DNA from 3 places in the Streptomyces sp. NPDC048434 genome. Region 1 is predicted to be linked to each of the others. Evidence: riboswitches for the same ligand, from Rfam matches in the RefSeq annotation. Region 1 holds a riboswitch; each other region holds the start of a gene.
The links. A riboswitch is a leader RNA that binds a small molecule or an ion and turns the genes downstream of it on or off. The one in region 1 is predicted to bind cobalamin.
Positions count from the first base shown of each region.

Region 1 (3,270 bases):
CGGCGCCACCACGCTCTCGCGCACCGCACCGCGCAGGGACACCCGCAGACCGTCCTCCTCGTCGATGCCCAGACCGTGCGAGAAGGGCAGTACGCCCAGCGTCTGCCGCCCGGTGAGACCGCGCAGCATCTCCAAGCCCGGCTCCAGCAGCGTGACATCGCCCCGGAACTTATTGACGAGATACCCCGCGACCAGCGCCTGGTCCTCCTTGGACAGCAGCGCGGTGGTGCCGAAGAAGGAGGCGAACACCCCGCCGCGGTCGATGTCGCCGACCACCATCACCGGGATCCGGGCGGCCCGCGCAAGGCCCATGTTCACGATGTCGGTCCGCCGCAGATTGATCTCGGCGGGGCTGCCGGCGCCCTCGCAGATCACCGCGTCGTGGGTACGCCGCAGCTCCTGGAGGCAGTCGGTGACCGTGCCGAGCAACTGCTCCTGGCGCCCCTCGTGGTAGCCCCGGGCGCTGAGCTCGCCCACCGGCTTCCCCAGCAGCACCACCTGGCTGCTGCGGTCGCTGCCGGGCTTGAGCAGTACGGGGTTCATCAGCGCGGTCGGCTCCACCCGCGCCGCGGCGGCCTGCATCGCCTGGGCCCGTCCGATCTCCGCGCCCTCGCGCGTGACGAACGAATTCAGCGACATGTTCTGCGCCTTGAACGGCGCCACCCGCACGCCCTGCCGGGCCAGCCAGCGGCAGATGCCCGCCGTCACCACGCTCTTGCCGGCGTCGGACGTCGTACCGGCCACCAACAGGCCACCGCCGACGGCCCCACCGGATGCCTTCAACCGCCCGTTCACCGGGTCCTCCTCATGCGCCGGGACCCCGGCTGTCGTGAGCCGTACGCGCCACCGCACGTGCGGCCCTGCGCGTCACTGCGCCTGCGGCCGGGCGGGTGGTGCGCAACAGGGCCCGGCGTAGCGCGCCGGCCGCCGGCCGCGCCGCCACCGTCGTCACCAGCGCCAGCACGCTCACCCGGCGCGAGAGCCGCACGGCCCGGGCGATGTCGGGCACCGCGACCGGCGGCGCCCCGTCGTTGAGCACCGGACGGTGTTCCACCCGCCCGCCGTACGCCAGCGTGCCGCCCAGCCGGACACCCAGCGCGCCCGCGAACGAGGCCTCCACGGGGCCCGCGTTGGGGCTCGGGTGCGCGCCGCCGTCCGCCCGCCAGGCCCGCAGCGCACCGCGCCGGTCGGGGCCCGCGAGCACGGTGAGCGCGGCGGTCAGCCGGGAGCCGGGCCAGCCGGCGAGGTCGTCGAGCCGGGCCGAGGCCCAGCCGAAGCGGCGGTGGCGCGGCGACTTGTGCCCCACCATCGCGTCCAGGGTGTTCACCGCCCGGAACGCCACCAGGCCGGGCACCCCGCCCAGCGCGCCCCAGACCAGGGCGCCCACCACGGCGTCCGAGGTGTTCTCGGCGACCGACTCCACCACCGCGCGGGCCATCTGGGGCCCGTCCAGCGCCTGTGGATCGCGCCCGCACAGATGCGGCAGCCGCTCCCGCGCCACGTCCAGGTCGCCCGCCGTCAGCGCACCGCCGACGGCGCGGGCCTCGCGGCCGAGTGAGGTGCCGCCCAGCACGGCCCAGACCGTCGCCGCGGTCAGCGCGATCCGGGCTCCGCCGCGCAGCGGAGCCGGGGCGGCGGCCCGTACCGCGCGCTGCAGCAGCGCGGCACCGGCGGCGGCACCGCCCGCGCACAGCACGGCGTGAGCCGCCCCGTATCCGCGGTGATCGCGCCACAGCCGGCGCTCGACGGCGCCCGCGGCCCGGCCGAAGGCGGCCACCGGATGGCCGCGCCGCGGGTCCGCCGCGATCAGGTCACCGAGGAAGCCGAGGGCCGCGCCGCACGCATATCCCGCGTGTTCGCCGCGCATCGGATCAGACCGCCGCCAGGGCGTGCCGAAGGGGCCCTGCGACAGCGGGCAGTGGAGATCTCGAAGGGCGGCCGGGCATGGCGGTATGTCCTCACTCAGGGTCCGCGCCCTGGCTCGACGTGACGGCGACAAGAGTCTCCTGGCTCCCCGGATCGGCGAGTCCTCCGGCCTTCCAGTCCCTGCGTACGTCATCGGACGTACGCGAGGCGGACCGTGGCCTTCGCTGGAGGAACGCTCCCCGGTGACAGTGGCGGGACCGCGCCGGATTCTCACCGGACTTCCTCATCTGTCGCCGAATGGCTCCGGCAGTCCACCACGCCCCGCGAATGCCCGTCAACTCACCCTTGACCTGCGACGGTGCCCTGTGGCACGCCCTGTGGTGCACGCCACAGCGTGGCAGTCGTGTCACAGACGGTTGCCTGCGCCCCTGATCTCACGTCACTATCTGGTGCACGGCGGCGATGGGGCCGCCGGAAGGGGGCCGGGGGATGACGCAGCGCGCTGACCGCCACGAGATCCGCATCAGGATCACGGGCACGAACAATCCGGAGCAGGACATCGAGGACCTCAAGGCGTGGCTGGAGCGCGAGCCGTGGCTGGACCGGCGCCGGCACGACTGGGAGCTGCGGCCACGGCCGGCGGACGAGAGCGACGACGGCCCCCGCGACATGGCCCTCGGTGTCGACGATCTGATCCTGGTCATCGTCGGCGCCGTCGCCGCCGAAGTCAGCAAAAGTCTCAGCATCGCCCTGCAGGAGTGGCTGCGACGGCGCCGGGAGGAACGCGACACCGGCGAACGGCCCGCCGTCGCGGTCGGGGGCGGCGACGGGGACCTGCACGCGCTCGGCGACGCGGGGCCGGGCGCCGTGGCCCCCGAACGCCCCGATCCCGGCAGCCCGGCGGACGAGAGCGGCAGCACCGCAGGGGACTGAGCCGGATGTCCGAATACGACGCACGGGGCAAGGTCAACCGGGCGCTGCTGATCTGTGTCGACGACTACCGCACGCTGCGCCCGCTGCCCGCGGTGAAGGACAACGCCCGGAAACTGGAGCAGGCCCTGCTCGCCCCCGGCACCGATCTGTTCACCAAGGGCGAGGTCATCACCTGCCGGCCCCAGGAGCCCTGGGAGGTGGAACAGGCGCTGGACGCGGTCACCCAGGAGGCGCGCGGCCTGCTGCTGGTGTACTTCTCCGGCCACGGCCGGGTGGGCCGCGACGGCGGCAATCTGCAACTCATGGTCGGCGCCTCGGAACGGCGTCACAAGACCGTCTCGTGGCAGGACACGGTGCTGTCCTATGTGGACAACGCGCGGGCCGACCGGATCGTGGTCGTCCTGGAGTGCTGTTACGCCGGCAACTCGAGCGAGGCCTTCTACGCCTGCCGCAAGCCCACTTCGCTGCTGA
Region 1 covers NZ_JBICXQ010000044.1:35,669-38,938, reverse strand. Annotated here, with positions in the region: gene ACGFWI_RS36210 (cobyric acid synthase) at 1-795, opposite strand, end outside; gene ACGFWI_RS36205 (cobalamin biosynthesis protein) at 806-1,867, opposite strand; cobalamin riboswitch at 2,000-2,153, opposite strand; gene ACGFWI_RS36200 (hypothetical protein) at 2,356-2,799, shown strand; gene ACGFWI_RS36195 (caspase family protein) at 2,805-3,270, shown strand, end outside.

Region 2 (3,270 bases), on a different contig from region 1:
TGCGCCGGATCCCCCGAGCCGATCCCGATCACGAGGATCCGTCGACGGTCTTCTCCGGTCATGAGGACACCGCCCCGGACGGCCCCGTTGCACACACGGCCGGGCCAGGGCTGCCGGGCGCGGAGCCGCCGTCAGGGCTGTCCGCGCCGGGCTCCGTCTCTCCGTCGGTCTCGCCCGGGTACATGACCTGGACATCGCGCAGCAGACTGTCCACCACGTCGTCCAGGTCGAGGCGCTTCTCCACCGAACGCAGGTCGGTCAGTCCGGCCCGGAGGGAGACCCGGGACGGTGCGAGGAGCTTGCAGCAGTCCTCGTCCGGCAGCACGGAGATCTCCGCGGTGCCGATGGACCGGGCCTCGTCGATGATCTCCTGCTTCTCCCAGCCGACCAGCGGCCGTAGCACCGGCAGGGCGGCGGCCTCGTCGACGGCGGCCATGTTCGCCAGGGTCTGGCTGGCCACCTGTCCCAGGCTGTCACCCGTCACCAGGGCCTCCGCTCGCGTCCGGCCCGCCAGCGCGGAAGCGGCACGGACCATCAGCCGTCGTTGCGCGACGACCTGGAGCCTGCCGGCCCCCGCGATGGCCAGTTGCTTCTGGGCGTGGCCGAGCGCGATGACATGCAGCCGCCCACCGGGCTGGTAGCGGTTGAGTTCCCGGGCGAGGGCGTAAGCCTTGTACACGGAAGCGGCGTTCGTGTACGGAGCGCCGGTGAAGTGGACGAAGTCGCAGCCCAGTCCACGACGCATCGCCCGGTAGGCGGCCACCGGCGAGTCGTACCCGCCGGAGAGCAGCACCAGGGCACGTCCGCCGGAACCGACGGGGAGTCCGCCAGGCCCCTGGTGACGGATCCAGGAGAGATAGCTCTCCGTGCGGTCGATCTCGACCGAGACCCGCACATCCGGGCTGGAGAGGTTCACCGGTACGGGCCCCAGGGCCTCCTGGACCCGTGCCCCGAGAAAGCGCTCGAACTGCGACGAGGTCATCTCGAAGGTCTTGTCCCGGCGCTTGACCCGCACGGCGAAACTGATTCCGGGTCGCTCGGCACGGGCGCCGGCGAGCGCTTCCACGGCTGCCTCGGTGAGGTCCGTAACGGTGCTCGGGACGCGCAGGGCGGGCTCCACCGAGTTGAACCCGATCACCCGTCGGGCGCGCTCCACGAGGACATCCAGAGGGACCTCGCCGCCGAGCACGGTGACGCTCTGGCCGGACTTGATCCACGTGGAGCCGCCGACGCCCCGCAGCGCGCGGCGGAGGTTGTCGTGCAGCCGCTCGATGAACAGGTGCCGATTGCGGCCCCTGAGGAAGATCTCACCATGCTTGAGCAGGACACAGGGCCCGCTTGGGCGGGGCGTACGGGGAGAAGGGACGGAGGGAACGCTCGCTTCGCCGGGCACGAAACTCTCCTTCGCGAGTCGTCGTGAGGACCGGCGCCGGGCCGCGAACGGGATGCGGGCCCGCCCCGCGCACCACGGGCACGGTGGGGTGAAACGCACCACTCACTCAGCGGTCCCGCTACCGGGTCGCCATGGAGGCGTGCGTGGTGATCGCACCGCGCACGAGCAGTGGCAGGTCTTCGGACTTGTGGGCACATCCCGAAGGACGGGACGCCTACTGGCCGTCGCTTCCCAGGTCACACACGGACCCAGTGCTTCATGACGGCGGTCGTTCCCACTCACCGCTGCGAGGCAGTCCCGGACTTCCACCGGATTCCCTCTTGCGACACCCCGTCTGGCGGGCGGGGTGAACCAGCTGCGGGTCCAGGGTAGACAAGGCGGCGCGTGGCCCGTGCACGAGGCGAAGCTCGACCGGCCCCAACCGTCGACCTGCGCGAGCCGTGCGGCCCCCTCGTTCGAGGAACAGCGAGGGCGCGGGGTCGCGCCCCGGGCCTCGCCGCCCAGGGACGAAACTCCGCATCCGCCCCCCGCGATTCCGCGCCGCCCGTCAGTACACCCGGGTGAGGATCTCCAGCACCTCCGCCTCGCTCGGCAGCAGCGGAGCGTTCTTGGTCACCGCGTCCGCGACCGCTCCCGCGGCGATGGCCGGCAGCATTCCGCGGTCGGCGCCCAGTTCGCGCAGGGGCCGCTTGACGTCCAGTGTTCCGGAGATCTCGCGCACGGCCTGCACCGTGGCCCGTGCCCAGTCGCCGTCCGCGGGCGGGGTGCGGCGCATGGCCCGTCCCACCTGCTCGTACGCGTCCCGGGCCGCCGGAGCGCTGAACACCATGACCTCCTCCAGTACGGCGGCCAGGGCCACTCCGTGCGGGGTTCCGGTGTGGGCGGTGAGCGCGTGGCCGATTCCGTGGACGAGGCCGAGTCCGGACAGGGTGAGGGCCTGGCCGGCGAGGTGGGCGCCCAGCATCAGTGCGGCGCGGGCGTCGAGGTCCGAGCCGTCCCGGTACGCGGTGGGCAGCGCGCCGCTCACCATCGTCACGGCCTGCGTGGCGTAGGCGACGGAGACCGGGTTCGCGCCGCGTGAGGCCAGCGACTCGATGCCGTGGACGAGTGCGTCGATGCCGGTGGCGGCGGTGGCCGGAGCGGGCAGACCGAGCGTCAACTCAGGGTCCAGCAGGGCGATTCGGGGCTTCACGGAAGGGTGACCGAGATACACCTTGCGGCAGGCTCCGGCGTCCTCGATCACCCCGAAGCCGTTGGTCTCCGCCCCCGTGCCGGACGTGGTGGGGATCGCGATGAGCGGCAGTCCGTCGGCCGCTTCCCATAGACGGCCGGCGTCGGCGGCAACCGCGTCCGGATTGCCGACGAGCAGGGAGATGCCCTTCGCCGCGTCGAGAACGGAGCCGCCGCCGAGCGCGACGACCGCGGCCGGCCCGAAGGCGCGGGCCCGCCTGGCGCCCGCGTCGACGTCGCCGGTGGAGGGGTTGGGCGCCACCTCGTCGTGAACGGCGTACTCGATCCCGCCGGAGTCGAGGATCTTCAGGACGCGTTCGACGACGCCCGCTGCGCGCAGACCCCGGTCGGTGACGACGAAGGCGCGGTGCCGGCCCGTGGTCGTGATCAGCTCGGGGAGCCGGTCGATGTGACCGGGCCCGAACTCGATGCGGCAGATGGGGTCGATGCTCAGCGGCGCGAGGCTGTCGCGCTGAGGAGAGGCCATGGGTGCGGCTCCTGATGTGGGTGAGTGTGAGCGTGGGAGCGTGTCCGGCGGTGCCTTCCGGCGCCTCAGAGCACCAGTGCCGCGTCGTCCAGCGCGGCGGCCGGATTCGGCAGACGGAACTCCCGGCCGGCGAGCGACTCGTAGAGGCGGACGGGGCTCA
Region 2 covers NZ_JBICXQ010000003.1:317,715-320,984, forward strand. Annotated here, with positions in the region: gene cobF (precorrin-6A synthase (deacetylating)) at 1-62, opposite strand, end outside; gene thiI (tRNA uracil 4-sulfurtransferase ThiI) at 59-1,393, opposite strand; cobalamin riboswitch at 1,546-1,764, opposite strand; gene ACGFWI_RS05585 (iron-containing alcohol dehydrogenase family protein) at 1,941-3,110, opposite strand; gene ACGFWI_RS05590 (NAD(P)-dependent oxidoreductase) at 3,176-3,270, opposite strand, start outside.
Region 2: another riboswitch for cobalamin. It lies ahead of thiI (tRNA uracil 4-sulfurtransferase ThiI); the one in region 1 lies ahead of ACGFWI_RS36205 (cobalamin biosynthesis protein).

Region 3 (3,270 bases), on a different contig from region 1:
GGTGAGCGACTGGGCGTAGGTCGTCCAGCGGACCGTCATCGGCTCGGGGCGGGAGATGTCCCCGGCCAGGATCGGCGGGCGGACATAGCGGGTGCCGTACGACTGGACCCAGCCGTGCCGGGTGGCGAGGTAGCCGGTGAGCTGCTCGGCGAAGTACTGGACCATGTCGTTGCGTTCCGGCTCGCCGTGCACCAGCACATCGATACCGGCCTTCTCCTGGAAGGCCAGAACCTCGCGGATCTCGGCCGAGATGCGCTCCTCGTACCCCGCGGTGTCGATCCGCCCGGCCCGCAGATCGGCGCGGGCGGTGCGCAGTTCGGCGGTCTGCGGGAACGAGCCGATGGTGGTGGTCGGCAGCAGCGGCAGCCCGAGGTGCGCGCGCTGGGCGGCGGCCCGCTCGGCGTACGGCTGCGAACGGCGGCCGTCGGCGTCGGTGACGGCGGCGGTACGGGCGCGTACCACCGGGTCATGAGTGAGCGCCGAACCGGCCCGGGAAGCCAAGTCAGCGCGGTTGGCGGTGAGTTCGGCCGCGATGGAGTCGGTGCCCTGCGCCAGGCCGCGCGCCAGCGTCACGATCTCCGCGGTCTTCTGCCGGGCGAAGGCCAGCCAGCGGGCGATCTGCGGGTCGATGTCGCGCTCGGCGGCGGCGTCCAGCGGGACGTGCAGCAGCGAGCAGGAGGACGACACATCGACCCGGTCGGCCAGGCCGAGGAGCGTACCCAGGGTGGCCAGCGACTTCTCGAAGGAGTTGATCCACACATTGCGGCCGTCGACCACACCGGCGACCAGCCGCTTCCCGGGCGGCCCGCCGACCGCCGCCAGATCCCCGAGATTGCCGGCCGCGGCGCCGGTGAAGTCCAGTGCCAGCCCCTCGACGGGCGCCTTGGCCAGCACCGGCAGCGCCTCGCCCAGCCGGTCGAAGTAGGAGGCGACCAGCAGCCGCGGGCGGTCGGGGAGCGTACCGAGGCCGCGGTAGGCGCGGGCCGCGGCGTTCAGGACGGCGGGGGAGCGGTCCTGCACCAGTGCCGGCTCGTCCAGCTGCACCCAGTCGGCGCCGGCCGCCCGGAGGTCGGCGAGCACCTCGGCGTAGACGGGCAGCAGCCGGTCGAGCAGCGTCAGCGGATCGAAATCGGGCGCGACACCGGGCGCCGGCTTGGCCAGCAGCAGATAGGTGACCGGCCCGACGAGCACCGGGCGGGCGGCCAACCCGAGACCGAGTGCCTCCGTCAGCTCGGCGACCTGCTTGGCGGAGTCCGCGGCGAAGACCGTGTCGGGCCCCAACTCCGGTACCAGGTAGTGGTAGTTGGTGTCGAACCACTTGGTCATCTCCAGCGGCGCCACGTCCTGGGTGCCGCGGGCCATCGCGAAGTACCCCTCCAGCGGGTCGGCGGCCAGCGCGGCGCGGTGCCGGGCGGGGATCGCGCCGACCATCACGCTGGTGTCCAGCACGTGGTCGTAGTACGAGAAGTCACCGGTCGGCACCTCGTGGACACCGGCCTCGGCGAGCTGCCGCCAATTGCCGTGGCGCAGCCCGGCGGCGGTGCTGCGGAGGGTGTCGGCGCTGACGCGGCCCTTCCAGTAGCCCTCGATGGCCTTCTTCAGTTCACGGTGCTGCCCCTGACGGGGGTAGCCGTGCACGGTGGCGTGTGCTGCCGCGGCTGCGGACGTGCTGGTCACGGAACTCTCCTTCGCGAGTATGCCTCCATGGACCACGGGACGGGTCGGGGGCGCGAAGGGACGGCAAACCGGACGGGCCCCGGCGCATTCCCGCCGTATGTGCCCGTCTGATGTCCGCCGACCCGCCCTCGAGGTCACCGAGATCTCCCCGCGCACCGGTCGCACGGGGGCACTGGCAGGTCTTCGGACTCATGGGCACATCCACCAAGGGCGGACATCTACTGGCCGTCGCTTCCCAGACCCGGCCGGGCCCAGTGCGTATGACGGCGGTCGTTCCCACTCACCGCTGCGGGGCAGTCCCGGATTTCCACCGGAGTTCCCTCTTGCGACGCGCCTGCCTGGCGGACAGGGCGAACCAGTTGCTCCCGCCACCCTAGGGCATGCCGTCAACGCCGCGCCTTGCGCTGGAGCGCGCTCCAGCTCCTAGCGTGAGCGCAGCACCGGAGAGCTGCGCCGATCGAAGGGAACCACGTGCGCTACACACTGTTCGGCAGGACCGGTCTGCGGGTGAGCGAGCTGAGCCTGGGCGCCATGACCATCGGCGACGACTGGGGCTGGGGCGCGGGAAAGGACACCAGCGGCCGGATCCTGGACGCCTACGCGGACGCGGGCGGCAACTTCATCGACACCGCCAACAACTACACCGACGGCGCCTCGGAACGGATCCTGGGCGAGCTGCTCGAAGGCCGGCGGGAGCGCTTCGTCCTGGCGACCAAGTACACCTGCGCGACCCGCAAGGGCGATGTGAACGCGGCGGGCAGCCACCGCAAGAACCTGGTCCGGTCGGTGGAGGAGAGCCTGGAGCGGCTGCGCACCGACCATCTCGATGTGCTGTGGGTGCACGCCCGGGACAACTTCACGCCCGTGGAGGAGGTGATGCGGGCGCTCGACGACATGGTGCGGTCGGGAAAGGTGCTCTACATCGGCGTCTCCGACTGGCCGGCCTGGGAGATCGCGCAGGCGAACACCCTCGCCGAGCTGCGCGGCTGGACCGCGTTCGCGGGCTCGCAGCTGCGCTACAACCTGCTGGAGCGGACGCCGGAGCGCGAACTGCTGCCGCAGGCCCGCGCCTTCGACCTGGCCGTACTGGCGTGGGGACCGCTCGCGGGCGGCCGGCTCACCGGCAAGTACCGCCGCGGTGAGACGGGCCGGCTGGACATCGTCGGCGAGGACGGCCAACGGGACCACAACGCGGAGGGGACCGTCACCGCGGTGCTGGAGATCGCCGAGCAGGGCGGCTGGAGCCCGGCGCAGGTGGCGCTGGCGTGGCTGCGCAGCCGGCCCGGCAACATCATCCCGATCATCGCCGCCACCAAGGAGAGCCAGCTCCTGGACAACCTCGCCTCGGTGGATGTCACGCTGGACGCCGACGCGCTGGCACGGCTCGAACGGAGCAGCGCGGTACCGCTGGGCTTCCCGCACGACTTCCTGCGGGAGCCGGGCATCACCGAGAACGTCTACGGCGACCGCTGGCCCGAGATCGAGGACCGGCGCTCCACCTATCGCCGTACGACCAGCGAGATCCGCTGACCGGTACGGCCTCGCTGCGTACGGAACGGCGTCGGCGCCCGCCGCCCGCCCTGCCGTCCGCCC
Region 3 covers NZ_JBICXQ010000001.1:420,597-423,866, forward strand. Annotated here, with positions in the region: gene metE (5-methyltetrahydropteroyltriglutamate--homocysteine S-methyltransferase) at 1-1,677, opposite strand, end outside; cobalamin riboswitch at 1,834-2,052, opposite strand; gene ACGFWI_RS01945 (aldo/keto reductase) at 2,149-3,207, shown strand.
Region 3: another riboswitch for cobalamin. It lies ahead of metE (5-methyltetrahydropteroyltriglutamate--homocysteine S-methyltransferase); the one in region 1 lies ahead of ACGFWI_RS36205 (cobalamin biosynthesis protein).